Regions from separate parts of the Thermanaeromonas sp. C210 genome, predicted to be linked through region 2. Evidence: riboswitches for the same ligand, from Rfam matches in the RefSeq annotation. Region 2 holds a riboswitch; each other region holds the start of a gene.
The links. A riboswitch is a leader RNA that binds a small molecule or an ion and turns the genes downstream of it on or off. The one in region 2 is predicted to bind cobalamin.
Positions count from the first base shown of each region.

Region 1: it holds a riboswitch for cobalamin, as region 2 does, so the genes downstream of both, TAMC210_RS11200 (ABC transporter substrate-binding protein) here and TAMC210_RS02220 (ribonucleoside triphosphate reductase) in region 2, are expected to answer to the same signal.
Region 3: it holds a riboswitch for cobalamin, as region 2 does, so the genes downstream of both, cobU (bifunctional adenosylcobinamide kinase/adenosylcobinamide-phosphate guanylyltransferase) here and TAMC210_RS02220 (ribonucleoside triphosphate reductase) in region 2, are expected to answer to the same signal.
Region 4: it holds a riboswitch for cobalamin, as region 2 does, so the genes downstream of both, TAMC210_RS09215 (energy-coupling factor ABC transporter permease) here and TAMC210_RS02220 (ribonucleoside triphosphate reductase) in region 2, are expected to answer to the same signal.

Region 1 is NZ_BLWF01000004.1:176,713-184,477, reverse strand. Features, by position in the region: gene TAMC210_RS11210 (SPL family radical SAM protein) at 1-203, opposite strand, end outside; gene TAMC210_RS11205 (MFS transporter) at 332-1,684, opposite strand; cobalamin riboswitch at 2,086-2,282, shown strand; gene TAMC210_RS11200 (ABC transporter substrate-binding protein) at 2,431-3,420, shown strand; gene TAMC210_RS11195 (FecCD family ABC transporter permease) at 3,471-4,574, shown strand; gene TAMC210_RS11190 (ABC transporter ATP-binding protein) at 4,589-5,884, shown strand; gene TAMC210_RS11185 (diphthine--ammonia ligase) at 5,937-6,626, shown strand; gene TAMC210_RS13700 (hypothetical protein) at 6,723-6,851, opposite strand; gene TAMC210_RS11180 (acyltransferase) at 6,838-7,446, opposite strand; gene TAMC210_RS11175 (Gfo/Idh/MocA family protein) at 7,386-7,765, opposite strand, start outside.
Region 2 is NZ_BLWF01000001.1:458,438-466,202, reverse strand. Features, by position in the region: gene TAMC210_RS02235 (4Fe-4S dicluster domain-containing protein) at 1-337, shown strand, start outside; gene TAMC210_RS02230 (PucR family transcriptional regulator) at 471-1,658, shown strand; gene TAMC210_RS02225 (anaerobic ribonucleoside-triphosphate reductase activating protein) at 1,870-2,565, opposite strand; gene TAMC210_RS02220 (ribonucleoside triphosphate reductase) at 2,582-4,666, opposite strand; cobalamin riboswitch at 4,882-5,045, opposite strand; gene TAMC210_RS02215 (alpha/beta-type small acid-soluble spore protein) at 5,147-5,398, shown strand; gene TAMC210_RS02210 (citrate/2-methylcitrate synthase) at 5,863-7,209, shown strand; gene TAMC210_RS02205 (GntR family transcriptional regulator) at 7,574-7,765, shown strand, end outside.
Region 3 is NZ_BLWF01000004.1:57,086-64,850, reverse strand. Features, by position in the region: gene recA (recombinase RecA) at 1-570, shown strand, start outside; gene rny (ribonuclease Y) at 959-2,503, shown strand; gene TAMC210_RS10605 (hypothetical protein) at 2,669-3,193, shown strand; gene TAMC210_RS10600 (PHP domain-containing protein) at 3,211-4,110, shown strand; cobalamin riboswitch at 4,257-4,434, shown strand; gene cobU (bifunctional adenosylcobinamide kinase/adenosylcobinamide-phosphate guanylyltransferase) at 4,542-5,126, shown strand; gene cbiD (cobalt-precorrin-5B (C(1))-methyltransferase CbiD) at 5,113-6,219, shown strand; gene cbiE (precorrin-6y C5,15-methyltransferase (decarboxylating) subunit CbiE) at 6,209-6,862, shown strand; gene cbiT (precorrin-6Y C5,15-methyltransferase (decarboxylating) subunit CbiT) at 6,843-7,451, shown strand; gene cobI (precorrin-2 C(20)-methyltransferase) at 7,672-7,765, shown strand, end outside.
Region 4 is NZ_BLWF01000003.1:362,337-370,101, reverse strand. Features, by position in the region: gene TAMC210_RS09255 (MTAP family purine nucleoside phosphorylase) at 1-378, shown strand, start outside; gene mqnE (aminofutalosine synthase MqnE) at 392-1,492, shown strand; gene TAMC210_RS09245 (menaquinone biosynthetic enzyme MqnA/MqnD family protein) at 1,517-2,365, shown strand; gene mqnC (cyclic dehypoxanthinyl futalosine synthase) at 2,346-3,404, shown strand; gene TAMC210_RS09235 (DUF3343 domain-containing protein) at 3,406-3,690, opposite strand; gene TAMC210_RS09230 (ATP-binding cassette domain-containing protein) at 3,721-4,599, opposite strand; gene cbiQ (cobalt ECF transporter T component CbiQ) at 4,565-5,371, opposite strand; gene TAMC210_RS09220 (energy-coupling factor ABC transporter substrate-binding protein) at 5,440-5,733, opposite strand; gene TAMC210_RS09215 (energy-coupling factor ABC transporter permease) at 5,751-6,449, opposite strand; cobalamin riboswitch at 6,776-6,970, opposite strand; gene TAMC210_RS09210 (hypothetical protein) at 7,076-7,516, shown strand; gene TAMC210_RS09205 (aspartate kinase) at 7,568-7,765, opposite strand, start outside.

The sequences.
Region 1 (7,765 bases), on a different contig from region 2:
GCCAAGACCTCGACAAAGTTCCTCTTGACGCCTACGAAGGAGCCCCATTTTTCCCGGCCGCCACAGAAGCGCGTCATGCAGCTGGCGTAGCAATAAATGCATCCGTGGCTGCAGCCGGTATAGGGGTTAAGGCAGTAGTCCATGCCGGGGATGCGGGAGCGGTTCAGGGCGCTCTGACATGAGGTTTCATATAATTTAAGCATGGCCGGCGGTCTCCATTTCCGCAAAAGCCTAAGGTTTTACTCTGTCGGCGGGATTGGCAACCGGCAATCGCCTTTTCCTTTACCCCTGGAGGGCGCCACAACGAATCTATTTACATAGGTCTGCCCAGCTAAAGCCGGGCCAATTCTTCCCAGGTTTTGCCTTTCGTTTCAATGCCCAGTATAATCATGGCCAGGGAAGTTACGAGGCAAACGGCAGCTATCAGGGCAAAAATTACCGGGTAGGCGGTGGCCTGTCCCAGGGAAGAAAGTACCGCGCCGACGGCGTAGGGAGCGAGGACCGCCCCTATACGACCACAGAAGGACGCCCAGCCCGACCCGGTGGCCCGCACGGCGGCAGGATACATTTCGGGGGTGTAGGCGTAGAGTACCCCCCAGGAACCGAGCATAAAGAAGTAAATCACGGAACCCCATAGTATTACTTGATGTACCGTAGCCGATTGGGCAAACATATAGGCACCTAACCCGCTCATGAGGAGATATACGCTTAGAGTAGCCTTGCGGCCTATCACTTCTACCAGGTAGGCGGCGCTGAAATATCCCGGTATTTGGGCCATGGTCATGAGCAGGACATACTCAAAGCTCTTGATGATGGTGAAGCCTTTGCCCACCATGAGGGTGGGCAGCCAAGTCACAATCCCGTAGTAGGCCACATTAATACCAAACCACAGGATCCACAGGCACAGGGTTCGTCGGAGATACCGCGGGGACCACAGGTCAGAGAGTTTGGCTCGGGTTACGTGGCGGTTTACTCCCGCTCCGTTAGGTGAGGGTAGATTGGCCGCGGCAGGACCGGGCGAAATCCCGCAGGCCTTTTCTACGTTGCTGACGATGGCCTCGGCCTCAAAAGTGCGCCCGACCTTTTCCAAATACGACGGTGATTCGGGCAAGGCGCGCCTCAATACGGCAGCATAAAGGGCCGGCAGGGCCCCGATGAAAAAGGCTGCTCGCCACCCCCAGGAAGGAACCGCGAGGTAGCCGACCAGCGCTGCCGCTATCCAACCCAAGGCCCAAAAACTTTCGAGAAGGACCGTCATGCGGCCCCGGTGTGCGGCCGGTGAGAATTCGCTGGCCAAAGTGAAGGCCACAGGTATTTCGGCTCCCAAACCTAATCCGATAACAAACCTGGTAAACATTAACACGGCATAGTTAGTGGACAATCCTGCCAGAAAGGTAGCCACACCGTACACTACTAGAGTACACGTAAATACCCGTTTCCGTCCCCACAAATCACCCAGGATCCCGCCGAGGACGGCTCCCAGTCCCAGGCCCGCCATACCGATGCTTCCCAGGGCGCCCAGCTGCGCGGCGTCTAGCTGCCAATCTTGAGCTATGGCCGGCAGGACAAATGATATCAGCCCCACATCCATGGCATCGAACAGCCAGCCAAGGCCGCATATAAGGAGCAATTTATAATGAAAGGAGCTGAGGGGGAGGCGCTCGAGCCTCGCAGCTATGCTCATCAGGTCATCCCCCTTAATTTTTACCGGTCGCAGTTTAATTATATCACCAGTTGCAGGCGTCTCCTAGTTGCTGGGGTACGAATTTCCCTGGCGCATCCCCAGTTTTGCTTCTAGGCCTGCTTGACTTTCGCTCGCTCCAAAAACCCTCGCGGGCCAAACTAGCGCTTGGCTCAAGGCTCCGGCAGGCTTCCCGGCAAATTCGACCTCCTGTCTCAGTTGCCGGCCTCGGCCATCCATGGCCTCGGGCCTGCCTCCGCCTTTCGCCTCGCTAAGTTTGGCTACCGCTCAGGTTTAGTCGCTCGCTTCCAAGCCCAAGCAGGCCTGCCCTGCAAAAAGTGGGGATAACTCAGACGAATTTCCCCCTCGACCTTTAAGCGATTATAAGTTATAATACTGCTGACAAGCTAGTTCTGCGGACGGGTGTCCAAGAGACTTAATAGGGAATCAGGTGAGAATCCTGAACGGTCCCGCCACTGTGACCGGGAAGCCTGCGGCAGGAGCCACTGTTCTCCTTTCAAAAAGCACCGTGAGGGAACGGGAAGGCGCCGTGGGGCGATGATCCGGGAGTCAGGAGACCTGCCCGTCCGGGGGTGTGGTGTCAACCTTCGGGGGAAAGGGGGCCACGCTATACTTAATGGCAGAGGAAACGATACCCCGGTCCGTCGTAGCCGGGTTTTTTGTTTCCGGGATGGCGGCTAGACCTCTCCAAGTAAGCGGCGTCTTGATGTTCGGGAGGAGATGATGAGGTGTACTTAAGACGACGGAGAAAGTTGCGGGTTGTTTCGGCGGTCATAATAGTGCTGGCGTTGGGGTTCTTTTTATTCGGTTGTGCCGACCGAAAAGCGACACAGGTGAGGAATTCTCCGGCGGCCGGTGGTGAGGAGTATCCCCTGACTGTCGCCGACGACATGGGTAGAACAGTCACCCTGGAGTCGAGGCCGGAGAGGTTGGTGTCCCTCTCCCCTGGCAACACGGAGATTCTTTTCGCCCTGGGTTTGGGGGACAAGGTAGTAGGAGTTGACGACTACAGCGATTATCCGCCAAAGGCCGCGGAAGTGCCCAAAGTAGGCGGTTTTTCTAACCCCAATGTGGAAAAAATCGTGGCGCTACAGCCGGATCTGGTCTTGGCCACCAATATGCACGAGCAGGCCGTAAGGCGGCTGGAGGAAGTGGGGATACCTGTTGCCGTCGTATCTCCTAAAACGGTAGAAGGCGTCCTGGAAAGCATCGAATGGATAGGCAAGATGACCGGCGCGGGCGAGGGCGCCGCCAGGTTGGTGGCCGATTTAAGGGGCAGAATGCAAAAGGTTGAGGCCGTGGTAAAGGAGATACCCCGGGAGAAGAGGCCGTGGGTCTACTATGAAGTCTACTCGGACCCCCTTATGACTGCCGGACCCCAGACCCTTATCGGCCAGTTAATAGAACTGGCCGGCGGTCGGAATATAGCTTATGACGCCCAGGCCGACTACCCAGAATTCAGTGTCGAAGCCATCATAGAGCGGAATCCAGAAGTGATTATTTTCCCCCAGTGGCACGGCAGTGAATCCCTTACGGTTGAACAGGTGAAGTCGCGGAATGGGTGGCAGCAGGTCAGGGCCATCAAGAATAACCGCGTTTTCGGCGTGGACGCCAACATTATCTCCCGTCCGGGTCCGCGGATAGTTGAGGCCCTGGAGGTGCTGGCCAAAATAATCCACCCGGAACTGTTCGAGGAGCCGGCCGAGCCGTCGTCGTGAAGGGAGCGGCCAGGAGAAACTCATAAAGAGCGCTGAGAGGATTATGGGGGATGGAAATAATTAAACTCGCGACTCGTCCTGAGGCCTCCTCCGGAATACCCGATACACCATTCACGGTACTGGAGCACAAGAGATGGAAGGCCAGGATCCTCATCTTACTGCTTCTTGTGCTGTTGCTCACCACCATGATGGTAGCCGTTCGGGTGGGAGCGGTCCACATCCCGCTGACGGACTTATTGAGAACGCTGGGGATGATTTCCGGCTCTGGTCTTGCCCATGACCCGGTGAACAAGGCCATCATCATCGAGCTTCGGCTGCCGCGGGTCGTGTTGGCCGCCCTGGTAGGGGCATCCCTGGGAGTTGCGGGTGCCACTTTTCAGGCATTGTTTCGTAACCCTATGGCCGATCCGTACGTTATTGGGGTTTCTTCGGGTGCTTCCCTGGGAGCTACAGTAGCCATGTTACTGGCCCTGGATTTCCGGCTTCTAGGGGTAGGCTCCGTGCCCGTACTGGCCTTCGCCGCGGCTCTGGCTACCGTGGTCCTCGTTTACCACCTGGCCAGAACGGGGAATGTCGTTTCCATTTTTACCCTGCTCTTGGCGGGGATCGCCGTAGGTTCTTTTCTGTCGGCCATTGTTTCCTTATTGGTATACTTCTCCGGTGAACGGCTGCACCAGGTTGTTTTCTGGCTAATGGGGGGGTTCAGCGGCTCTAATTGGTCCTACGTCCGGGTGGCAGTTCCCTATTTCATCCTGGGGACGGGTGTGGTCGCCTTCCATGCCCGTGAACTAAATCTTCTCCTCTTAGGCGAAGAGACGGCCGGCCACCTGGGCGTTGAAGTCGAGCGGGCGAAAAAACTTCTCCTGACGGGGGCCACCCTTTTAACGGCCACCGCCGTTTCTACCAGCGGCGTGATCGGGTTCGTAGGGCTGATCGTTCCCCATGCCGTTCGGCTGATGGCCGGGCCTGACCACCGTTTCCTGGTCCCGGCTTCGGCCCTGGCGGGCGCCACGCTCCTGGTGGCCGCCGACGCCCTGGCCAGAACAGTCTTGGCTCCTACGGAGCTTCCCGTGGGATTGATAACGGCCCTGGCAGGAGGTCCCTTCTTTATCTACGTCCTCCGCAATCGGAGGAAAATGAGGTTCTTTAGTTAGGGCAGGTGGGGGTCTTGGGCCAAGTTCTACTGGATGTTCACGGAATTACCTACAGCTACAGTTCCGTCCCGGCCTTAGAGGGAATAACTTTCCGGGTGCGGCCGGGGGAAATGATAGCCGTGATAGGACCCAACGGTTCCGGTAAATCCACCCTTATTAAATGTCTTGATCGCGCCCTTCGCCCCCAGCGGGGGGCAGTTATGCTCGACGGACGGGATTTGTGGGAGTATTCGCCCCGGGAAACGGCTAAGCGTATGGCCGTGGTGCCCCAGGAAACGGTCACGGAATTTGACTTTACAGTGGCTGAAGTTGTTCTTATGGGCCGCCAGCCCCACCTGTCCGGGCTGTTGAGGCGCGAAAGCTGGCGGGACCTGGCCATTGTACGTGAAGCCATGGAACTTACTTCGATCCTGCACCTGGCGGAACGTCCGGTGTCCAGCCTGAGCGGAGGAGAGAGGCAGCGGGTTATTATTGCCCGGGCCTTAGCCCAGGAACCCGAAGTTCTCCTTCTGGACGAGCCTACTTCCCACCTGGATATTACTTACCAGGTGGAAATACTGGATTTACTTGCCTACCTCAACCGCATCAAGAATATATCTATCATAGCGGTCATCCACGATTTGAACCTGGCCGCCCAGTATTTCCCGCGGGTGATCCTTTTAAGCGGGGGCAAGATTGTGGACGTCGGTCCCCCGGAGAAGGTGATTACTACGCCTAACATAAGGAAGGCTTACAATAGCGAAATCCTCCTCAGCCGTCACCCCGGGAACGGGCGGCTTTTTGTAACCTTGTTGCCCCGTAGAAGCGCAGGGAGGACGTCCGGTAACTCCCGCCCTGCGGTGCACCTGGTGGGCGGGGGAGGGACGGCGGCCGGGTTAATGGAGGCCATGTTCTGCCGGGGGTGGAAGGTTACGGCCGGCGTCCTGAACCGGGGCGACCGGGACTGGGAACAGGGGAGGCTTTTGGGGATTGAGATGGTGGAAATACCCCCCTTTGTTCCCATCGGCGACGAAGACCACCGGCGCAACCTGGCCCTAATGAAGAAGGCGGATTGCGCCCTCTTGGCCAGCGTGCCCTTCGGCCAGGGAAATATCCGCAACCTTTACGCTCTTGAGGAGGCCCTGTCCGGCGGCCTGCCCGTATTTCTGGTAGACGAAAGCCCCATTGAGGAAAGGGATTACACCGGAGGAGCGGCCACAAAGGTCTATAAGCGAATGATAGAGAAGGGAGCTTGCTCGGTGCCGAGCGAGACCTCCGCCTTAGAGGCCATCCAAAGTCATTTCGCTAAGGGTATTACGCTATCCGAGTAATGTGGATCTGTGGACTGGAATGAAAGCTAAATAAGACAAAGGGGGCATTTTCGTGTCCATCAAGGGCTTGCCTTTTTTCTGCTCGTGGAGCGGGGGAAAAGACTCCTGCCTGGCCTTGTATTACGCCATCCGGGAGGGTGGGAAGCCGCGGGCGCTATTTACCACCCTGGCGGAAGGGGGAGATAAGACCCGGGCCCACGGCCTGCCCTTGGACCTGCTGCACCGTCAATCCGCGGCCCTCGGCATTCCCCTAGTTACCCGGGCAACTTCGTGGGAGGACTATACTGCCGTATTTATATCGGTGCTCCGTCAACTTAAGGAACAGGGGATTGAGGCCGGTGTCTTCGGCGATATCGATCTGGAAGCCCACCGGGAATGGGTAGAGAATACCTGTTCTTCGGCGGGCATTTTTCCCTTCCTGCCCCTGTGGAAAAAACCTCATCGCGAACTTTTGAGAGAGTTCCTGGAGCTGGGCTTTAAAGCCACGATTATCGCGGTTAAAGATGACATCCTGGACAAAAGCCTTCTGGGGAAAACCCTGGACGAGGAAATTATCGATAGGATGGAGCGCTCGGGGGTGGATCCCATGGGCGAGCAGGGGGAATTTCACACCGTAGTGACAGATGGTCCTATCTTTTCTTTCCCCCTCTCCCTAGAAATGGAAAGCCAAGTCTTGCACGACGGCTATTGGTTTCAACAAGTGAGGGTAGCCCCGGCACTTGCTGGCAAGGCTGGACGGTAGGTCACGTGCCAATCCGCAAAACGGGCTGGCTCGGGGAAAATATCGGCGCTGGGCGCTGGACCACTTCGCGCAAACGGCTCATCATGCAAAGCCGGTTCAGCTAAGTAATAAGCGGCGGCTTGCTGGCCCCTGATGCATGATCAGGTCGACGACAGACGTCAGCTCCTCCCGGAGGGTCTCAATCTCCGGGGTAAGATCCAGCAGGGGAATTTTAACCTGACCCATCGCCCACCCCGCCTATCCTGACGATAGTTTTCTTGCCGCGTTTCTCGTACCTCTTGCCGCATTCAATACAGGCGGCTCTCCTGCCCTCGAAACGTAAAGGCCGGCCGCACTCGCAGGCCCAGCCGCAAAGCCTGGCAGGCACACCGGCAACCAGGGTGTAAGGCGGCACGTCCCTGGTCACCACCGCCCCTGCTGCTACGAAAGCCCATTCCCCTATAGTCACCCCGCAGATTACAGTCGCGTTGGCACCGATGCTGGCCCCCCTTTTTACCAGAGTGCGGACGTAGTCGTCGCTGGTGTTCCGGGGATAGGCGGCACGGGGCGTCTTGATATTGGTAAAGACCATACTTGGGCCGAGGAAAACGTCGTCTTCCAAGGTGACTCCTTCATACACAGAAACGTTATTCTGGATTTTAACGTTGTTGCCTATTTTTACGTTACTGGCCACAAAGACGTTTTGGCCCAGGGTGCAGTTTTCTCCTATTTCGGCACCGCTCATCACATGGCTGAAGTGCCATATTCTTGTGCCTTTGCCTATTCTGGCCCCGGCATCGATGCAGGCTGATTCGTGGACGAAATAATCTTTCCGCTCCATTTCCCATCTTCCTTTAACTGTTTTTCTGCTTCTTCCAGCACGGCGATTACCTCCAGGGCACCCTTACCGTCGGAGAGCGGCCGGCGGCGGTCCGCAACCCTATTCAGGAAATGGCGGCACTCCAGCAATAGGGGTTCCCCCTCCCCCTGAAAAACGACTTCACTGCCGGCGTCTTCGTTCTGCAGGTCGGGGGTTATCCGCTTCTTGTGCAGGGTTAATCGCTGTTGCACCTCGTCGTAAACAAGCATGGCTTTAGAACCCGCGATGGTAAGGAGGCGTCGCTGCTCGGGCCACAGCCACGATACATGCAGGTGGGCTG
Region 2 (7,765 bases):
ACGTCGGGACGGGATAGTTCTGCACCTGCCTCGCCGCTGCCAGGGCTGCCGGGCATGCGTGCAGGCCTGTCCCTATCAGGCTCCCCAATACAACGTAGAGACGCGTAAGGCCGAAAAATGCGATTTCTGCCGCTCCCGTCTGGAACAAGGGCTCCTGCCGGCTTGCGTGGAGGCCTGCCATACCGAAGCGCTAAATGTAATAGTTTGGGAAGAAAGCCCTGGAGGGACTAGTTACTCCCGCCGGTTGCCTTCCCTGCCCGATCCTGCTCTGACCAGGCCTTCCCTGCATTTGAGCTGGGAAAGGAGCACCCGTGCGTTCTGGCGTAGGGTTTTGTAATTTTTACAAAAAGAAAGCGCCTATTTTATAGACATTACAAAACAGGAATCCGTAAACCCTAGCACAGTACCCTTGAGCCGGAGAACTTTCACCATAAATACCAAGCAAGTATGATTGAGGGATAAGCATGGTCATGGAAAATTTAATGGAGGTTATAGACCTGATTGTTAAGGGCGGCAGTTTAGCTCATCTGGTCCAGCGCCTGGCCGGGATATTTAATGCCGGCATTATTGTTACTAATCCTTGGGGAAAAATTTTGGCCACCAGCGATCCCCTGGCTTTCCCTCCAGGAAGATACTTGCCCTTTAGTCTGCGAACCCCGCAAACACAAGGCACTTTTGAACAGTGGTCCTATTTTGCCCAGGCCTTAAACACTGGGGGGACCGTGTACGGCTACCTGCTAATTGTAAAGGAGCAAGGACTGCCCTCTGAGATAATTCCCCATATAACTCAAGCAGCCCAAATTATACTCCTCGCTCTGGCTAAAGAACAGGCTGTAGTGGCTACCGAAAGGCGTTATCGTACGGATTTTCTTTACGATCTTCTGTACAATAATTTTGAATCCAAGGAAGCTATGGTAGCCCGAGGACAACTCTGGGGTTGGGATTTAAATCGTCCCCATATGTTAATGGTGATAGAGCTTCGGCTCTTTAGGGATGAAGCTTCGAGCGATTCTGCTACGGTAGAGCAATTTCAGGGTCTGGCTTCCACTGCTGTTTTAGAAAAATATCCCCACGCTATGCTCCTTCCGCGTGGCCAGCAACTGGTCATAATATTGCCGACGCCTGAAGAAGAAAAAGTAGCCCGGCAGAAGCTAACGGAATTATTTGACTACCTCGTTCGTGCGGTGGCCAGATATTTTCCTCCCGGTTCCCTCCTAGGAGGAGTGGGATTGTTTTATCCTTCCGCCAGTGAGCTTTATTTGAGCTTTCAGGAAGCCAAAATTGCCCTGGAAATAGGAAAGCACTTGCGCCGGGAGCAGGGGCTGGTCTTTTTTGCCGACCTCGGTGTAGAAAAGCTCCTTTATCACCTCCCCTCGCCCCTGCTGGAGGAATATTGCCAGCAAACTATTGGCAAGCTGGAGGAGTATGATAAAACCCATGGCACTAATTATGTAGAGGTGCTAGAAAGCTTCTTCCAGTTTAATGGTGACTTCCAAGCCCTGGCCCAGCACTTCTACTTGCATCCGAACACTCTGCGTTATCGGCTGCAAAAGATCGGGGAAATTTTAGGTTTGGACATCCACTCTTTAGAGAGCCTGTCAAATTTACTGGTAGCTTTAAAGGCTAGGGCCTTTGTTAAACGTTGGAGCAAGGCCTAAGGTTGGCTTAGTTAGGTACGGATGAAGATAGGTACAATACCTGGTAGGGAAATGCATCGTGCATGCTGCTGGCAAGAGGAGACATGGACTTACGCTGGCAGTATTCGAACACTTCGTATTAATGTCGCGCTTCGTTTTCCAGGCCTTCGCCGGAATGGTCAGGAACGCGACCTGGAGGGGCCCGTCCGGCGGGAAAACCCGCGGGCCCCTGTTAGGCTCTTATTTCTACTCTACCGAAGAAGGGCGCCAATTTTAAGGCCGTATTCTTCAAGGTCGCTTCCGAACAGGGAGGGATATCCCGGTAGTATCCGTTAATAACAGAATCCGCGGGCCTAAAGGCCTGCAAAACATACCGGCGGGCCCCAGCCAGCAAAGGCCCGAGGGCCAGGAGTTCTTCTTCCGACAATAGGCCCGGAACCATTGTAGTCCTGAATTCGTAAGCCGTGCGGCTGTTTTTAAGCAGGTTGACGCTTTCCTTTACAGCTCCGAGATCCGCTTTCACACCCGTAAGGAGGTTATACTTTTCCAGCGGTCCTTTGACATCCATAGCCACATAATCCAGAAGACCTTTTTCTAAAAGCCCGGCTATAACCTCGGGCCGCGTGCCGTTAGTATCTATTTTGACTTTGAAGCCCCTCCCTTTCAATTGACAAATAAAATCTTCCAGGCCTCGGGCCAAGGTCGGCTCTCCCCCTGTGAGACAGACGGCTCGGATGAAAGACTTCCGCCGGTCCAAGAAAGCCAAAACCTCTTCTGGGGGAATCTCAGGCAAAGCCGAGGGGCGCAGTACCAGGTCGGCATTATGGCACCAGGGGCAGCGGAAATTACATCCCCCGAAGAAAACGGTGGTACAAACCTCGCCGGGAAAATCCACCAGGCTAGTCTTGTGGATACCTCTAATGGCCACAGGTCCTCACCGCGTCTTAGCCCGCCAGGCTGAAAACCCGACGCCTGCGGAACTCAGCCTTCTTGCCCTTATTCCAATTCTTTACCGGCCGGTAGTAACCCACAATCCTGCTCCACACCTCCGTTTCCCGGCCGCACGTGGGGCACTTCCATTGTTCCCCGGCCAGGTAGCCGTGCTCGGTACAGATGCTGAACGTCGGCGTGAGGGTAAGATAGGGCAGGCGGAACCGGCTCATAACCGTCTGCAGGAAACGACCACAGGCGCTTAGATCCGTTATCCTTTCCCCCAGGTAAGCATGGAACACCGTGCCCCCTGTATATTTGATCTGTAGTTCATCCTGGTGTTCCAGCGCTTCAAAAACATCGCCGGTGAAATCTACCGGCAAATGGGTTGAATTGGTGTAATAGGGGTCCTCGTCTCCCGAAGTAATGATAGCGGGATACAAGGACTTGTCCAGCCTGGCCAGGCGGTAGGAAGTGCCCTCGGCCGGGGTAGCCTCCAGGTTGAAAAGCTGGCCCGTTTCCTCCTGATATACGGACAGAGTCTGGCGCATGAAGTCCAGGATTTCCAGGGCCAGTTCCCTTCCCTCCGGATCCTCTATGCCCCGGCCCGAAAAGTTGAGGAGGGCTTCATGCATGCCTACGATGCCTATGGTGTTGAAGTGGTTCTCCCAGTACCTGCCGAAACGCTCCTTCACCCGCCGCAGGTAAAACCGCGAATAGGGATAAAGGCCTTGTTCGGTGAGCTTCTCCAGAACATTGCGCTTCAAGATAAGGCTCTCCTTGGCCAGGTCCATGCAGCCCTTAAGCCTGCATAAGAACTCCTCTTTGGAACAGCTCAAGTAACCCAGGCGCGGCAGGTTAATGGTAACCACGCCGATGGAACCGGTGAGGGGATTAGCCCCGAAAAGCCCCCCTCCCCTTTTTTTAAGCTCGCGGTTGTCCAGCCTCAGGCGGCAGCACATACTGCGCACGTCTTCCGGCTTTAAATCCGAGTTGACGAAGTTGGCAAAATAAGGAATACCGTATTTGGCCGTCATGGCCAAGATTTTATCGACTACGGGGCTCTCCCAGGCAAAATCCGGGGTAATATTATAGGTTGGGATGGGGAAAGTAAAGATACGGCCCTTGGCATCCCCCTCCATCATAACCTCGCAAAACGCCTGATTAAGCCAGTCCATCTCCTCCTGGAATTCGCCATAACAGGCGTCCTGCCGCTTACCTCCGATGATCACCGGCTCTTCGGCCAGTATCTTGGGGGGCACCACATCCATAGTGAGGTTGACAAAGGGGGTCTGGAAGCCCACCCTGGTAGGCACATTCAGGTTGAAGATGAATTCCTGCAGGGCCTGCTTCACTTCCGCGTAATCCAGGCCATCATAGCGGATAAAGGGCGCCAGGTAGGTATCAAAGTTGGAAAAGGCCTGGGCACCTGCCGCTTCACCCTGTAAAGTATAAAAGAAATTAGCAATCTGCCCCAGGGCCGTGCGAAAATGCTTAGGCGGCGCACTTTCCACCTTCTGCCCCACCCCGGCAAAGCCCACCTCCAAAAGGTCCGCCAGGTCCCAGCCGCAGCAATAGGGAGCCAGGAGGCTCAGGTCATGGATATGTATGGCTCCCTCCTCGTGGGCCCGCCGTATTTCCGGGGGATATATCTTTTCCAGCCAATATTTGGAGGTAACTGCCCCGATAATGTGGTTGTTAAGGCCCTGCAGGGAGTAATTCATGTTGCTGTTTTCGTTAATGCGCCAGTCTTGTCCTTCCAGGTAATCCTGGACCATTTTCTCCACATTGACTAACAGGTTGCGAAAATTCCTCCACTCCGCATGCTGCTGCCGATAGAGGATGTACGCTTTGGCCGTGCGGGCATGCCCGTTTTCTATTAGAACCTTTTCCACCAGGTCCTGCACATCCTCTACCGTCGGCAGCCGGTCCTCAAATTTCTGAGCAACCAAAGCCGTCACCTGGTTGGCCAGCTCACAGGCCAGACGGCGGTCCTGGCCGCCCACGGCTTGGGCGGCTTTGAAGATGGCGTTAATAATCCGCTCCTGGTCGAAATCCACCACCCTACCGTCGCGTTTTATGATCTTCTTAGGCAACATAACCTGGCCCCTCCTCTTTGCGCCCTGGTGCCGGCCGGTCCTCCAAGGCCGGACTCCCCTCGCTTTATTCCTTACTTTCTTACTGAAGGGATGCCGCTTCCTGTCCCCTACCAAACTAAAAAACCCAACTACAGGCGCCTTCTTCCCGCGTAGTTGGGGAAACTCCTGCCCTTCTTTACCTTCCAGCAGCCCCCCTGCCCATGCTCGTGGGTTAAAGGCACGAATGGGTACGGGCAGGTCTCCTGGCTCAGGTTCATGGCTCCTTGCTACCTTCCCGGGACAAAATCCCAGTGGCCCTTAAGCAAGGGCTCCCCTTCACAGTGGCGGCACCGCGCCGGAATCCCACCGGCTTCCCTTAACCCGTACTCAAACTATTTTTTCGGCATAAAATAGAAAAATCCTCCCTCGTTCCCCAAGGGGTGAAGGTTTGTACATACAAAGAGATAAAACCGGGTAGGCTAGAAAAAGAGGTGAATTACCGTGAGCCACAAGAAAGATAACGATAGGCTGCGAACGGAGGGACACCTGGATAAGCTAAAATGGGAAACCGCCAAGGAATTGGGGCTGGATGACGACCTAGCCAATGCCGGCGAGGAGCTGACGGTCCGGGAAGCGGGCAAAATCGGCGGCAACATGGTGCGCAAACTAGTAAAGGCCGGAGAAAAGGCCCTGGCCGAAGAAGGAAAGCGCAAAACCCGGTTAAATCTGCAGGACGAGCAGGATAATCCGTAAGGAGAGATGGAACATCAACATCTCTCCTGCTTTTTTATCGGCCGGCGGTAGAACATACTCACCTACGGCGAAGGACTCGTAATTCGCACCACCACTGCCCCAAGGGGATTGGGATTGAACCTCTGCCCCCTTAAAGTATCCTGTTTACCTCAAATATTTCCCGCCTTATAGCCTGGCAGCAACATCCTTCCTCCCCCGCCTGTTAAAATTTCATTAACCTCATACGAGCCCAAGAGGGAAAAGGGGGTTTATTGACGAATATAATTATAATCTCTCCTGGGACAGGGACCTCAATCCGACACCAGGGAGAGCACGACGCCGGGTGAGGGTGCCCTCCCGTACTGCTCTTTACCTTAACCCCGGCCATTTCCTCCTGGTCGCCAAAAGCATTTCCTTTGCCAATGGCCTCGTCCCCGGTTCGAAAATCTATAGGTTCAACCTTTGAAGGAAAGGGTGTGCTATCCATGGTGAGGCAAGACGTTATAGATTACCTTTCCGTGTTGGCGGAAAAAAACAATTACATCGAGCCGTACCTCTATGAGAAGTACAATGTAAAGCGCGGCTTGAGGAATAAGGACGGCACCGGTGTGCTGGTGGGCCTCACGGAGATCGGTGAGGTCCACGGCTATATTATGGATGAAGGGGAAAGGATACCTGATAAGGGCCGCCTCCTCTACCGGGGCATTGATGTATGGGATATTGTCCAAGGCTTCCAAAAGGAAGGCCGCTACGGGTTCGAGGAAGTCTCTTATTTGCTGCTCTTCGGGGAGCTGCCGACGCGGGAAAAACTCCGGGAGTTTAACTGCTTGCTGGCCGAAAACAGGAACCTCCCGGACGGGTTTGTGGAAGATATGATATTGAAGGCTCCCAGCAGCAATATCATGAACAAATTGGCCCGGAGCGTCCTGGCCTCGTACTCTTATGATCCCGATCCGGACAACACGAGCATACGCAACATAGTCCGGCAGAGTATCGAATTGATCGCGCGTTTTCCCCTCATGATAGCTTATGCTTACCAGGCCAAGTGTCATTATTACGATAATAAAAGCCTGTACATTCACTTACCTCAAAAGGCCCTTGCAACGGCGGAAAATTTCCTGCATATGATCAGGCCTGATAACCAATACACCAGGCTGGAGGCCGAATTACTGGACCTCGCACTGGTGCTTCATGCCGAACACGGGGGAGGCAATAACTCCACCTTTACCGTCCATGTCGTTGCCTCCACCGGCACCGATATCTATTCCGTAATTGGTGCCGCGGTGGGTTCCTTGAAGGGGCCTAAACACGGCGGTGCCAATATTAAAGTCATGGAAATGATGGACAATATTAAAGAGAACGTTAAGGACTGGAAGGACGAAGAAGAGGTTAAGCATTATTTGAGCAAGATCCTTCGCAAAGAGGCCTTCGATGGGAAAGGATTGATTTACGGCTTAGGACATGCCGTCTATACCTTGTCCGATCCGAGGGCCGTTTTACTCAAACAAAAGGCAGCGGAACTGGCCAGGGAGAAACAGATGGAGGACGAGTTCGGCCTGTACCTGACCATCGAAAGGGTGGCTCCGGAGGTCTTCGCCGCTGAAAAACAGGCCAATAAAATCATCGCGCCTAATGTAGACTTTTATTCCGGCTTCGTCTACAAGATGCTCAACATTCCCGTTGAGCTTTACACTCCCATCTTTGCCATGGCCAGGATCTCCGGCTGGTGCGCCCACCTCATCGAAGAGCTGGTGAGCGGCGGGAAAATTATCCGACCAGCCTACAAAAATGTATCGCCCAAGAAAAGCTATCTTCTCCTAGACCAGAGGTAATTCGGCCAAACCCTCTTTTTCTCCCATTTATAGGGGTGGTTTTCTGCCACCCCTTTTTATTCGCAGGGTTGCAGGCGGCAACTCTTCAGGCAGGTTTCACCTGGGGGCTTTTCTAACTACGTGCGGCGAGTTAGTGAATGGGTGCTCTAGCACTTATCTATAAGGTCCGAATTCCGATATAATGAAGACAACATAGTTGCGGCTGAAGTTAAATAAGAATATGCACTTGCACCACATGTAATACCATTATTTTAAGAATTACAATCCGACAATCCACTTGCCAGCCTTCTTCCGTAGAACTTAAAATAAGACTAACTGTTGTATATACCTGTCTAGGCACGTCTAGATGACTAGGAGGTAAGCAGTGAATATTGTCAAGGTAGAAGGGCCTGCGCCGGCCTATTTTCAAATAATGCAGGATCTACAGCAAAAAATCCTGAGCGGTGCTTTAAAACCAGACGACCGGGTACCTTCCGAAGCCGCCTTGGCTAAGGCCTATGGCGTGAGCCGTATGACGGCCCGACATGCCCTAACCGAACTGGTGAATCAAGGGTAT
Region 3 (7,765 bases), on a different contig from region 2:
GGCCAAATGGGGGATGCCCACGTAGGGCTCCAGGCCCGGCTTATGTCCCAGGCCCTGAGGAAACTGGCGGGTGTGGTGTCCAAGTCCCGCACGGTGGCCATCTTTATAAACCAGCTGCGGGAAAAAGTGGGAGTGCTGTTCGGTAATCCCGAGACTACGCCGGGAGGCCGGGCCCTAAAGTTCTATGCCTCGGTCCGGCTGGATGTGCGTAAAGTCGACAATATCAAGCAGGGGGCCGACATTATAGGCAGCCGGACCCGGGTCAAGGTCGTCAAGAATAAGGTCGCTCCTCCCTTCCGGCAGGCGGAATTCGATATTATTTACGGACGGGGCATCGATAAAGAAGGGTGTCTTATCGACTTGGCCGTAGACCTGGGCATCGTCAAGAAGAGCGGCACCTGGTATTCGGTGGGGGAAGAGCGCCTGGGCCAAGGGCGCGAGGCGGCGAAGGAGTACCTGCGCCAGCATGCCGAGCTGGCCGCCGCCCTGGCCGGGCAGTTAGCCCAGAAGGCCAGTGCTAATGTGGCCACCTTCCTTACCCGGCCGAGGGAAGGCGACGGAGAAGATTAAAGGGTGGTCTCGGGCGTCCGGCGGCGGTGCACGCGGCGTCCAGGGGCTGGCCGGAACTTGCTTGACAGCCAATTACCGAAAATAATACAATACCATCGAGGGAAACTAGGTGTTAAGGCGTACTACCAAGTCCTTGAAATAGATGCACCGTGATAGGCTTGTGCCTTAGATATTAAGGGGTCAGTTGGCGGCCTTTGAGCATAATCAGGGTAAAATACGGACTGCGGAGAAGTAGAGGCCTTTCTTGTGCCGTTAGGCCGGAGTAGAAGAGGGTCCCGTTAGCCAGTTCTTAGCCAACAGGTGCATAGCTGTATTTTTTCAAGGGAAAAATTGGTAGGATGCCTTTCCTAAGCCGGGTTTCTGCTCGGCTTTATTTTATGTCAAGGGGGTGAGAGAGATTTTAGTTTGGATAGCATCCCTGCTGGCGGCTCTGGCGGCAGGCACGGGAATTGGGTATGTTCTCCGTAGATATTTGGTGGAGACTAAGATAGCTTCCGCGGAAAAGTCGGCGGCGGCCATCATCGAGGAGGCCAAAAGGGAGGCCGAGGCCAGGAAGCGGGAGGCCCTCCTGGAGGCTAAGGAAGAGGTCCATCGCCTCCGTAATGAAGTGGAGCGGGAAAACCGCGAAAGGCGTAGTGAGCTCCAGCGCCTGGAGCGCCGCCTGCTGCAGAAGGAGGAAGCTCTGGAGCGGAAGGCCGAGGGTCTCGAACGAAGGGAAGCCCATCTTCAGCGGCAGGAAGAAGACCTGCAACGCCTCAAGCAGCATCTGGAGGAGCTCAAGCGGCAGCAGGTGGCCGAACTGGAGCGCCTTTCCGGCTTGACGACCGAAGAGGCCAAGGCGCTGCTGCTGAAAAGCGTGGAGGACGAGGTGCGCCATGAGGCCGCCCTGTTGATCAAACAAGTGGAAACGGAGGCCAAGGAGGAAGCCGACAAACGAGCCAAAGAGATCATCACCTGGGCCATTCAGCGGTGTGCTCCTGAAGTGGTGGCCGAAACCACTGTTTCCGTGGTTAACCTGCCCAACGATGAGATGAAGGGGCGCATCATCGGGCGCGAGGGACGCAATATCCGCGCCCTGGAAACCCTGACCGGTGTGGACTTAATTATCGATGATACTCCGGAGGCCGTCATTTTATCAGCCTTTGACCCCATCCGCCGGGAAATAGCCCGTATTGCCCTGGAGAAGCTCATTGCCGACGGCCGCATTCACCCGGCCCGCATTGAGGAAATGGTGGAAAGGGCCCGGCGGGAGATCGAGCAGAAGATCCGGGAGGAGGGTGAACAGGCTGCTTTTGAGGCCGGCGTTCACGGCCTGCACCCGGAACTTATCAGGTTGTTGGGCCGGCTTAAGTACCGGACCAGCTACGGCCAGAACGTCCTGAAACATTCGCTGGAGGTGGCCTTTCTGGCGGGCTCCATGGCGGCCGAGCTGGGGGCCGACGTCCAGGTGGCCAAGCGTGCCGGCCTGCTCCACGATATCGGGAAAGCCGTAGACTACGAAGTAGAAGGGCCCCATGTCAATATCGGGGTTGAGCTGGCCAAGAAATACCGGGAGTCCCCGGAGGTAATCCACGCCATTGCAGCCCACCACGGGGATATAGAGCCGCGCAGCCTCGAGGCTGTGCTGGTGCAGGCGGCCGATGCCATCTCCGCCGCCAGGCCCGGAGCGCGGCGGGAAACGCTGGAGGCCTACATCAAGCGTCTGGAAAAACTAGAGGAGATTGCCGACTCCTTTAGCGGAGTGGATAAGGCGTACGCCATACAGGCAGGCCGCGAGATCCGCATCATAGTCAAGCCCGAGAAAATAGACGATACCATGGCCGTGCAGCTGGCCCGGGACATAGTGAAGAAGATCGAGCATGAACTGGAATATCCGGGCCAGATTAAGGTAGTGGTCATTCGGGAAACAAGGGCCGTGGACTATGCCAAGTAGGCCGGGAAGGTGTTGCTTACAGGCAGGGGTGGCAGGGAGAGGCCTTAAATTGCCATCTCTGCCACCATATTTTTTGCGGCCCGAACTAAAAGATGGCAGGATTTTTTGAAGAAGGCGCAGAACTAAGCCTTGAACACCGTTTAGGTAGAAGGCAGGTGGCACAGTATGGGCGTACGATACCGGTACAACGGCGAGATATCCGACAGCGTGGGACTATTAATCTCTATACTGGTGCGCTATCCGGAGATAGGGACCATCAATTATGAACCGGGCGCCCGCATACTAAAGTTTTCCTTCATGCTGAGGGGCCGGGTTCCCCGCGAGGAACTGGAAGAGTTCAGGGAGCAGTTTGTTAAGTCTTTGGCCACCTTTAATCTCCTGGAGCAGCGGGAGGCCCAGGTAATCATCCTGGATTATCACTGCTTCGAGCAGCTCACCGTTCTCGAGGTGCAGAGGGATGTGGGAACCCTGTCCCAGGGGGAAATTGACCTTATAATGACCCTCGTACGCCAGCAGTTCGGCGAGAGCCTGGTGGCGGATGTTAATGAGAATGTGCAGGAAGAAGACCTGCTGGTGCAGGAAGAAATAATCGACCACATGTTGGAGAGTATAAGGAGAGAAGCAACCCAGAAAAAACTGATAGCCTTTAGGGAGGAAGGCCGAGTCCTGGTTTTTAACAAGCAAAAGTAAGCCGGGGAAGCAGGGGGGTGCCGGCAGTCAAAGGCGGAGACCTCCATACCCATACTACCGCTTCGGATGGAAAGCTAACGCCCCACGAACTGGTCCGGCTGGCACATCGAAAAGGGCTGGCGACCATAGCGGTTACGGATCATGACACGGTGGACGGCTTAGAGGAAGCCCTGGCTGTGGCTTCCCTTTATGGTATTGAGGTAATCCCGGGCATTGAGTTGAGCACCGAGTGGGAGGGTTGTGACGTCCACCTGCTGGGATATTATATCGACTTCCAGGGGGACAGGCTACGCAGCTTCTTGCAACAGCGGCAGGAGGCCCGGTACAGGCGGTGCCTTAAGATCATCGCCCGGTTGCAAGAGCTGGGTTATCCCGTTACCTGGGAGGACGTGTCTCCCCTGGTCCGGGGGCAGGCCGTCGGACGTCTGCATATTGCCCAGGCCCTGGTAGCGCGGGGCCTTGTTCCCTCCATCGAGGCTGCTTTTTCCGAGCTCCTGGAACGGGGACGGCCGGCCTATGTGCCCCGGTATAAACTTGCGCCGGCCGAAGGTGTCGAGATTATCAGATCCTGTCGGGGAGTAGCCGTGCTGGCCCATCCCGGCCTCATAGGCGAAGACGCCATTATAAGGGAACTGGCGAGCAGAGGGCTTCAGGGGCTTGAGGCCTATTACCCCCAGCACAGCCGGGAGGAGGTGGCCCGCTACCTGGACCTGGCCGGAGAGCTCGGCCTCCTGGTTACCGGCGGCTCCGATTTTCACGGTCCGGACATCCCGGACCATGCCGAGCTGGGAGCCGTGACAGTGGGCGAGGAGGTCATAGAAAGACTCAAGGGGTGTGCCCGTGCCCTAAGGAGTGCCTTTGATGGCGGGGAAGGGGAGAGGCCTGGCCGGTCGGGAGAAGGACCCGGGAAGCTTTAGCCTCCCAGCGCAGCCGCCCTAGAGCTAGACTCCGGCGGGCTCTTTTAGCTCCGGGGTTTAGGAGTGGTGGCCGGACGAGAACAAGGGGCATGATTGCGACAGGAAACCCTTGATTAGTGAACGATCTTGCGCTATACTGAAGGAAAAAATAGCGGACGACCACAGGTGCCGTAAGGCTAAAAGGGAATCAGGTGAAAATCCTGAGCGGTCGCGCCACTGTAACCGGGGAGCTATCCTTCAGAAAGCCCACTGGGGTACGCCCTGGGAAGGGGAAGGATGGCGGTGAGCCGGAGCCAGGAGACCTGCCTGTGGTGACTGTAGACCCTCGCGTCAAGGGAAGGGCCCGATGGAAGGATAATAGCAACCCAGCCTCTAGGCGAGAGGCTGGGTTTTTTGGTATGTGGAGCTAGGCAGTTTAGGGAGGTCCGGGATTGGAACGGGGAAGGCTGGTACTCATTACGGGAGGGGTGCGGAGCGGTAAGAGCCGCTTTGCCGAAGAGTTGGCCGCGAGCTGGGGTGAGGAGGTCGTTTATGTGGCCACCGCCAGGGTCACGGATGAGGAGATGGCCGCCCGGGTGGCCCGCCATAAGGCCCGGAGGCCGGACTGCTGGACTACGGTGGAGGAACCCGTGGCCCTGGAGGAAGTAATCAAAGAATGGGGGAAGAGGGGAAGGGTCCTCCTGGTGGACTGCCTGGCGGTTTATGTGGGCAACCTCCTGGTAGAGGAGGGCCTCGGCGAGGAGGAGGTCGTGGTCCGGTTGCGGAAGGTGGCCCGCAGGGCCCAGGAGTCCCCGGCCGACGTTATCCTGGTCAGCAATGAGGTGGGATTAGGGGTGGTACCACCCTATCCCCTCGGCCGCCTTTATCGCGATCTCCTGGGCCTGGCCAATCAGGAAGTGGCCTCCAGGGCCGACGCGGTGTATCTAGTGGTCTGCGGCCTGCCCGTGGAAGTAAAATCCCTGGCTGTCCGGAGGCAACTTAAGGGACCGGGAGGAGGTCTCTATGAACAATCTTAGAAAGGGCTATACCACCGGTACCTGCGCGGCGGCCGCAGCCAGGGCGGCGGTAAAAGCCCTCTGGGGCCCCGGAAAAACAGAGGACCGAGTGCGGGTCACCCTGCCCCGGGGAGAGGTAATCGAACTCCCGGTAACGGTGCGGCGGGGGGAGGGCTGGGCAGAAGCTACGGTCATCAAAGACGCAGGCGATGATCCCGACATTACCCACGGTGCCGCCGTTCAGGTGAGGGCGCGTCCCGGAGGGCGGGGGATTACTTTGAAGGCCGGTAGAGGGGTGGGAAAGGTAACTCTTCCGGGCCTGGCGGTACCGGTGGGAGAGCCGGCCATCAATCCCGTGCCCCGCGCCATGATTTTCGCAGCAGTCAGGGATTTTATCCCCGAAGGTGAGGGTGTGGAGCTCACCATAAGTATCCCCGGCGGTGAGGAACTGGCCCGGCGCACTTTAAACCCCCACCTGGGAATTGTAGGAGGCCTGTCCATCCTGGGGACTACCGGCATTGTAGAGCCCATGTCGGAAGAGGCGCTGCGCGTTTCCCTCCTCCCGCAAATTGATGTAGCCCGGGCGGCGGGATTTAGAGCCATCGTGTTAACGCCCGGCCGCCGGGGCCGGCGCCAGGCGGTGGAGGGTTACGGCCTGCCGGAAAGGGCGGTAATCTTGAGCGGTAACTACATAGGAGACCTGCTTAAGGCGTGTGCAGAGCGGGGCTTGAAGAAGGTGCTCCTGTGGGGTGGCGTGGGCAAGTTAGTGAAGGTGGCCGGCGGTATCTTTAATACCCATAGCCGGACGGCAGATGCCCGGCGGGAGATTGTGGCTGCGAGGGCGGCAGCCTGGGGCCTCCCACCCGAGGGGGTGCAGGCTATACTGTCGGCCAATACCCTGGAGGTTGTTGTTCAAATTCTGCGCGGTTTCTGGGAGGAAAGGCGGTCCCGCGAATTCTGGGACCATCTGGCTTCCGTGGCCAGCAAGCGCAGCCGGGAGCTGGTAGGGGATGTCCTGGAGGTGGGGACCGCCTTCTTGGACCTGGCCGGTGGCATCGTCGGCCAGGACGAGGAAGGGGCTAGGATAATGGAGGACTTGCAGCATGCAGGGTGAAAGGCGGCCTTGGCTTACGGTGGTCGGCGTGGGACCGGGCGATCCTATGTGGCTTACGCCGGCGGCTTACCAGGCGGCAGCGGAGGCGGAGATTTTGGTGGGAGGGCGCCGGGCCCTGGAACTGTTCGGTTTCCTCGATAAGGAACGCAGGATTATTGATGCCGATCTGGAAGGGTTATACCGGTATTTGAGTTCGGTAGCGGGGCGCCCGACAGCAGTTCTGGTCTCGGGAGATCCCGGCCTTTATAGCCTCTTGGGCTGGCTGCAGCGCCGTTTTCGCCCGGAGGAAATGCGGGTGCTGCCGGGAATAAGCTCGGTGCAGCTGGCCTTCGCCCGGCTGGGATGCAGCTGGGAAAGGGCCAATATAGTGAGCCTGCACGGACGGCCCCTGGGAGTACTGGACCCCTATTTGGAGGGGTTGGCCCGGCAGGAAATCCTACTTGCCGTCCTCACCGGCGGGGAAAATACGCCGGCGGCGGTGGGAAGATACATGGAGGGTAAAGGGCTGGGTGCAACCGTCCTCTGGGTGGGAAGTCAACTGGGCGGGCCGGGAGAGAGGACGGCGTATCTGACGGCCGAGGAGCTGGCCCGGGCCGATTTTGATGCGGCGGCGGTGATCATCGGTGGGTTTTCCCGGCGGTAAGTGGCCCTACATAACTCCCGGCATTCCCGACGGGATGTTCAGCCGGGGGGCAGTTCCCCTTACTAAAGAGGAAATCCGGGTACTGACCCTGGCCAAGGGGCGCCTGGCCCCGGGACAGGTGGTATATGACGTCGGCTCCGGTACAGGGTCCCTGACGGTAGAGGCCGCCCGATTGGTTAATCCCGGAACGTTATACGCCGTCGAGGAGGACCCGGTGGCGGCGGATTTGACCCGCGCTAACATCCAGGCCTTCGGCTTGGGGAATGTAGTTCAGGTAGTGGGGAGGGCTCCTGAAGCCCTGGAGGGCCTGCCGCCGGCTGACCGCATTTTTATCGGGGGCAGCGGGGGCCGGCTGAAGGATATTCTGGAGTACTGTAGCAGGGCCCTGAAGCCCCGGGGGATCATGGTCATTAATGCTGTTACCTTGGAAACCCTGTGGGATAGTATGACCTTCGGCCGGAGCAAGGGGTACCACACCTCGGCCGTAGCATTAAATGTAGCGAGGTTGGAAGAGGTGGGCGGGCGCCGGATGTTCCGCAGCCTAAATCCGGTTTATATTGTTCAGCTGGCCGACGGCGCCTGTTCCTAGTCAGGTCCTGCTTTAGTCCGTCAGGTCCAGGCGTCAAGTCCCGGGCCGTGTGGGGTGTTAGCGGGTGATAGCGGATCCCCGGTGGGGCCGGAGAAAGGGGTCGGAGGCGAAGGGCCGTCCGGGCCGGGAGGTTCTACCAGGGGATCCCGGTCCACCAGGGTTGGGAAGAGGAGATACAGCCGGCCCTAAAGGCCCGGAGGCCGGTGGGAGGAGGAAGGCCATGAGCGGCAAATTATACGGCGTGGGAGTGGGTCCCGGTGATCCAGAGCTCCTCACCCTGAAAGCCCGACGGATTTTGGAAAGGGTGCCCGTCC
Region 4 (7,765 bases), on a different contig from region 2:
AGCCGCGGGACATATCTGGTTACCGAAGGCCGCCATTTTGAAAGCGAGGCGGAGATTAAAGTCTTCCGGCAGTGGGGAGCCGATATTGTGGGTCAGACATTATGTCCCGAAGTGTACCTTGCCCGGGAGATAGGCGCCTGTTTTGCGGGTATTTATCTGGTGGTCAATTATGCCGAGGGTACGGTCAAACCCTGGGAACACAAAGTTTTAAAGGACATTTTCTTTGAAGGGGCCGAACCCTTCGCCCGCCTGATCTTGCAGGCGTTGATGGAAATCCATCTGGATTCTTCCTGCGGATGCCGGGAACTGCGCAAGGACACCCTGCTACGGCCGGAAAATATCGGCCGTGCCCGCCGCCGGGGGGACAACTCTCAGTAAAGAGGGGAAAGGCATGCTGGAGGAAGCCATCCTTAAAGGTCCTTTAGGTGATATTGCTGAGAAGGTGTTCCAGGGGGAGAGGTTAAATCGGGAAGACGGTCTGCGGCTAATGGAAACCAACGATCTTTTAGCCATAGGCTATCTGGCCGACTACGCCCGCCGCCGGAAGGTGGGCGACGAAGTGTATTTCATCAACAACGCCCACATTAACTACACCAACGTCTGCCGCAACCTCTGCCGCTTCTGTGCCTTTGGTAGAACCCCCGACGCGGAGGGCGCTTACACCTTAAGCCTGGAAGAAATAGCCGAGAAAGCCCGGCAATTTAAAAAATATAATCCCACGGAAATTCACATTGTAGGTGGGCTTAATCCGGAAATTCCCTTTAGCTATTACGAAAACATGCTGAGAATAATAAAAGAAATACTTCCCCAGGCCCATCTGCAGGCCTTTGATGCAGTAGAAATAGCTTTTCTGAGCGAAATATCCGGTTTGAGCCTTAAGGAAGTTTTAGTGCGCCTGAGGGAAGCAGGTTTAGGATCTTTGCCCGGTGGTGGAGCGGAGATCTTTAATCCGGAGATACGTCAGAGAATCTGCCCCCGCAAGATAAGCGGCGAGCAGTGGCTGGAAGTTCACGCCGTAGCCCACAGTTTGGGAATCCGCTCTAACGCCACCATGCTTTACGGGCATATTGAAAGCCTGGCCGACCGGATAGACCACTTGCTGGCCCTCCGCCGCCTCCAGGACGAAACGGGAGGCTTTCTCGCCTTTATTCCCCTACCCTTTCACCCGTCCAACACCGGATTGTCCGAACTCCCTCCGACCACCGGTTATGACGATTTAAAAACCCTGGCCATAGCCAGGTTGCTTTTGGACAACTTCGACCACATAAAGGCCTTCTGGATAATGCTTACCCCCAAGATGGCCCAAATTGCCCTGAACTTTGGAGTCGATGACCTCGATGGTACGGTGAGGGAAGAGCGCATCGCCCACGACGCCGGAGCTGAGACTCCCCAATATCAACCGGCGGAGGAGTTCTTGCGTCTGATACGGGAAGCAGGAAGGGTTCCGGTGGAGCGGGACACCCTTTATAACATAGTACGCCGCTACCCCTAAAATTAATCCCAGGAGTGGAACCGGATGAGCCGTCCACGCATAGGCAGGATCAGTTACATTAATTGCCTGCCTATTTTCTATGCACTGGAAGAAGGTCTGGTAAAGATTCCGGCGCAGATAGTTTACGGCCATCCCAGCGAGTTAAACCGGGCTTTGACCGAGGGCCATATAGAAATCAGTGCCGTGTCGTCCTTTGCTTATGCCGAGCAATGCGACAAATTCCTGGTACTCCCCGACCTGTCCATTTCTTCCTGGGGGCCGGTAAAAAGTGTGGCTCTGCTGAGCAAAGTGCCCTTGCCGGAACTAGCAGGCAAACGGGTTTCCCTTACGCCCTATTCGGCCACCAGTGTGGCTTTATTGTCCATCCTGGTGGAAAGATTTTATAACCTTCAAGTAAAGTTTTTTACCCGGCCACCGGGCACTTCTCCCTGGTGGTCGGACCCGGAAGCCACCCTCGTTATCGGCGATGAGGCCCTGTTGCAAGTCAACCGCCAACAGGGGTTATACATATACGACTTGGGCCGGGAGTGGCAGCGGTTTACCGGCCAACATATGGTATTCGCCCTGGTGGTGGTGCAAGAAGAATTCGCCCGAAGTTCTCCCGGCCTTTTAAAAGAAATATGGCAGGGCTTAATGGCCGCTAAGGAATGGGGGAGGCAGCATCTGGCCTTGCTGGCTTCCCAGGCTTCTTCCCTTACCGGATTGCCCCTTCCAGACCTTATAGACTATTTCCACCACCTCCAGTACGATTTGACACCGAAACACCTGGAAGGGCTGCATACTTTTTATCAATATACCTACCAACAGGGATTGCTTCCTGCTCCCGTTAACGTCAAATTGTGGAGGGCAGAAGATGAAAAGGATAACGGCTAAAGTCCAGGCGGGCGAACGGTTGACACCCCAGGAAGGGCTGGAACTCTTACGTTCGGCCGATCTCTTGCTCCTGGGTCACCTTGCCGATACCGTCCGCAAGCGCCTTCACCCGGAGAATATAGTGACCTTTGTGATCGATAGAAATATCAATTACACCAACATATGCACTTGCGGCTGTCGCTTCTGTGCCTTCTACCGCCCGCCGGGACACCCGGAAGGCTATTTCTTAAGCAAGGAAGAAATTTTTGCCAAGATTGAAGAAACAATAGCTGTAGGCGGGACGCAAATCCTAATGCAAGGCGGTCTGCATCCGGAGCTATCCCTTTCTTATTTTGAAGACCTGTTTAAGAGCATTAAAGAACGTTATCCTATAAAGCTCCATTCCCTTTCTCCAGTGGAGATAGATTACCTGGCCCAGAAGAGCGGCTTGAGCATTGAGGAAGTTCTGCGCCGCCTCATAGCCAGCGGTCTGGACTCCCTGCCGGGCGGCGGAGCGGAGATTTTGGTTGACCGTGTACGCCAGGTAATAAGCCCCCGCAAGACCAGGACGGAGAGGTGGCTGGAGGTCATGGCTACAGCCCACCGGTTAGGCCTTAAGACTACGGCTACCATGATGTTCGGGAGCCGGGATACCCTAGCCGACCGTATAGCCCACCTGGAAGCCATTCGCTCTTTGCAGGATAAAACCGGGGGCTTCACCGCCTTTATTCCCTGGACTTACCAGCCCGGAAATACCGCCCTGGGAGGTACAGCGCCTACGGCCCTGGACTACCTCCGTACCCTAGCCGTAAGCCGCGTCTACCTGGACAATGTGCCCAATATCCAAGTTTCCTGGGTGACTCAGGGACCCAAGGTGGCTCAGATAGCCTTATCCTTCGGCGCCAATGACTTCGGGTCCACCATGCTGGAAGAAAACGTAGTCAGGGCTGCGGGAGCTCATCACCGCTGCTCCCAAGGGGAAATTATCCGGGTGATTAAAAATGCCGGCTTCCGGCCGGCTCAGAGGGACAACGTCTATAACATCCTGCGGTATTTCTGATTTACTCTGGGGGAGGGCACAGTTCCTGCACTTCCACAATTTTTTCTACCAAACCCCTTGACTTGATGGCCCTTACCTTTTTTTCTATCTTTACAGAAGAACGCAGCACAGGCAGGACCTTTTCTTCTTCCGCAGTTTCGACCTCGAGGGCCAGACCGCATAAAGAGCTGAGCTCTCGGGGCATGGGTATTAGCTGGCCCTGTAACCCCGCTTCCTTCAAAGCCCTCTCCGCACTCAAGGCATAATAAGTTGAAGGAAAAGTGAAAAGAGTAACCTCGCGGCCCACCTTAACACCTCCGTTTTATATATTATAGCACTACCCCTTGGCTAGTTTGAGCATCGGCCCGGGGGCTTGGGAGGCCGAGGGAAGGCAGGCCCAAAGGGCTTCTTTACAGCGGGGTGGCCTAGGCCCTAGGGACCAACCTCTCTTTTGGAGCTCCAGGTACACCTCCAGTATCCACGGTAAAGTCAACCCGGCTTCCTGGATCATTTGAGACTGGAGAAATACCTCTTCCGGCCGCCCTCCGGCCAGCAATTGCCCCGATTTCAGGACAAAAATCCGGTCGGCCCAGGAGTAAGCCAGGTCTACATCATGGGTGGAAAGGACCACCGTCTTCCCCGCTCGATTAATTTCATCCATCAGACCGATAACCTGACTGCTAAGGTAAGGATCGAGGGAAGCCGTGGGCTCGTCTAAGATTATCACCTCCGGTTCCATGGCCAGGACGGCTGCGATACAAACCCTCTTTTTTTGTCCATAGCTCAGGAAATGGGTGGGCTTATCCGCCAGGTCCGTTATGCCGGTGGCAGCCATCGCCTCTTCTACCCGCCTCTTTACTTCGTCCGACGGCAGACCCACATTTAAGGGGCCAAAGGAGACCTCCTGGAATACGCTGGCCGCAAAAAGCTGGGAGTCCGGGTCTTGAAAAACGATCCCCACCTTCTGGCGCAAACCGGCCAATGAGGAGCGGTCATAGTGGACTTCCTGCCCTTGCCAGAATATCTTCCCCCGCCGGGGCCGAAAAATACCGTTAAAATGCAAGAAAAGGGTCGACTTGCCCGCCCCATTAGGGCCCAAAACGGCCACTTTACTCCCCCGTTCTATCTCTAGAGAAAGGCCCCGCAAAGCGGCGGTTCCATCGGGGTAGGTAAACTCAAGGTCACGGGCGGCCAAAATAGCCTCCAAATCCTTCACCTCCGCCGTACCGGTCCAGGACTACCAGGAACACCAACCAGAGAACAATAAGGAGTATACGGCGCTTGGAGAAGCAGTAGGCGGGCTCCAGCACCCTAAACTCACCGTCGAATCCCCGCGCAAGGAGGGCGGCATTCAGCATTTGTGACCTCTGAAAGCTTTTTAGAAACAGGTTGGCGACCAATTGGCCTAGTGACGATAAGGATCTGCACCACGAGCTGTATCCCAGCCGGGAAGCTTGGGACACATACATACTTGCAGCTGTCTCCCATAACACAAAAGTAAAGCGATAGACCAGGGCCATCAGTTCCAGGAAAAGGGACGGTATCCCCACCCGGCGGAACACCCGCATAATTTCTGTTACCGGTGTAGTAAGGGCCAGGAAGTAGAGACAGGAAACGCCGGAGAGGACGCGTAATAAGAGCCTCCCCGCCCTGACCACATCCTGCCCGGCTATTCCTACCGTTAAACTTCCGATGCTCACGCTGTAGAGCATCTCCCGAGATCCTTCCCACGTCACGGTAATTACTAAGGCTATAACGCCGGCCGCTAAGAAAGCAAGGGGTATCACCAGCAAGCGGAGGTAGAAGCGGAGGGGGACGCCGGCTACGGCGACCAAGAGCCAGGCCGTTAAAGCCAAGATGGCTAGAGAGGTCCACAGGCACCCGGCGTTCAAAGCCAGGACCAAGGTGCCTACGGCTAGGGCCACTTTTTCTCCCGGGTGGACCTTCCGCCATTTATTGCTGTAGGCGTATCGCTCTATACTAAGCATACTCCGGTCGCTTCCTTGCCGGGTCTCGGTAAGGGTCCCGCCCCCGGGAATAACCTACGCCCCTGGTTCTACCCCTGTCTTTTCTCACTTACAGCCTTGCCCTTCAGGTAGCCCAGGTAGTAACAAACAAACCCACTGCCCAGCGCCGCCTGCACTGCAAACAGGAAACTCTCTACCTCGCCGCTGGGGGGTTCCCATAAAGAGGAAAACCAGGGCTGATATCCGGGCTGGACCTCCCCGATAATTTCTTGGGCCTTCCCGTCGGCTCCGGCGAAGTCGGCTCCTTGTTGAACAATAAAGGGGGTTAATATTAGCGCCAAAGCAAGTAAGAGGAGGATAACATTCTTGTGGGTTATATTCACCTGCTTTTCCCCCTCTCTTAGCTGAGCACGGCCAAATCTTTCAATTCTTGCCTGCTATAGGCGACCAGGAAGTTAAACACCACAACCGTCAACAATCCCTCAATGACGGTCAAGGGTATCTGGGTCAGGGCAAAAATACCCATGAACTTTATAAAGGAAGCACTAATTCCTCCTTGCTGAGCCGGGAAAGCCAGGGCTAACTGGAAGGCCGTAGTAACATACGTTAACAGGTCGCCCAGGGCGGCAGCCAGGAAGGTGGCCAGCCACAGGGGAGCTTTCACTTTCTGCAATAGCTTGTAAGTACCGTAAGATACCAGGGGGCCAACCACCGCCATGGAAAAAGTATTGGCTCCCAGGGTGGTAAGACCCCCGTGGGCTAATAGCAGAGCCTGAAATAGCAGCACAATGGCTCCTAAAAGGCTCATTACTAAGGGCCCAAAGAGTATAGCGCCCAGCCCTACTCCCGTGGGATGCGAGCAGCTTCCCGTCACTGAAGGGAGTTTTAACGCCGAAAGCACAAAGGCGAAAGCGCCGGCCAGGCCCAGCAATAGCTTTAAGGAGGGGTTCCCCTGCACTTTAGCCTTTACGGCGAGCAAGCCTGCCACCCAGAAGGGAATTACTGCCAGGAACCAGAAGCCTGCCCACCCCAGGGGCAAAAAGCCTTCCATAATGTGCATGGCATAGGCCGGGCGCGGCAGGATTAAAGAAATTAACATAAGGTATGTTCCTAATATCCCTATTAAAGAGGTGCGCCGGTACATACTCTTCCTCCTTTGATAAAATTCCATGGACATCCCTTGCCGGATAATCCTTAAAATTCCTCTCGCGAACCCTGTCGGCGAGTTTCCACCGCCCCGGCTTAAAAGGCCGGCCTCAAAAATCCCTTCACAAGGGGATTCTTAGGCGAGCCCTCCTTACCTGCCAACTAGGCACCCCGTTTAAGTTTTGAGGGCTTTCCTCCCAAATAAAATTAAAACCTTCCGCCCTACATGATCACGGAAGGTAGCTAACCCGCACCACCCCCTATCCGCCGTAGGGATATGGTACCATACGGGAACGAGCGGGTCTCCTGGCTCCAGTTCCTCGCTTGCCCACGCCTTCCCAGGCCAAGGCCCAGTGGCTCTTTAGTCTTTAGTTTGTGGGCTCGCTCCCTGTCACAGTGGCGGGACCGCGTCAGAATCTCACTGACTTCCCCTCGCTGCCGTCAGGCAGCTTAACTCGTCCCCTAGTAGGTAAGTTGTGGCTGGTTCTATTATACCGGAACCTCCCCGAAGTAGCAAGGCCCCGGCCGCATTAATATCCTGATTATAAAGCATATTATTAAAGTCAGGGGTGAACGGCCATGGATGATCTGAGCCAACTCCTGGGGATCCTGGGGGCCATCTTTGCTGCTGCCCAGGGAATAGTAGAACAGCTCAAGGGGCGATGGCCGTGGCTGGGGCAGAAACTAGACGACCCCGTGCTGGAAAAAAGGCGGCAACTAAGGGTCTTGCTAGCCAATGCCATCGTTTCCGCTCTTCTGGCAGGTATAGCAGCCGTGGACGTCTTTGGCCTCTTAGGATTGGGCGCCGCCTTTGCCGGTATAAAAACATCCTACCCCGGCCTGTATCTGTTGCTTAACATGATCGCTGTGGGTTTAATGTCTACCTTTGGTAGCCCCTTCTTGCACGAGATATTGGATATACTGATAGAATTCAAGCGCAGTATTCGCATCCGCAACCAGGTCTCAGAATTTAGCTCGAGCCAAACCCCTTCCGAAAAAGTCCAAACCCGGGGTAACTGAATGGACCCCGGGCTTGTTAATATTTAGGTTCACCGGCAATTACCTTCGGGTTTAGTCCAGTCCGAACCATTTATGCAAAGCTCGCATGGCCCTGGCGAGATGTTCTTCGTCGATAATACAGGATACTTTAATCTCGGAAGTACTGATCATATGGATATTGATGCCTTCTTCCGCCAGGCAGGCGAACATGCCCGCGGCCACACCCGGGTTGGTAATCATGCCGGCGCCTACAATGGATACCTTGGCCAC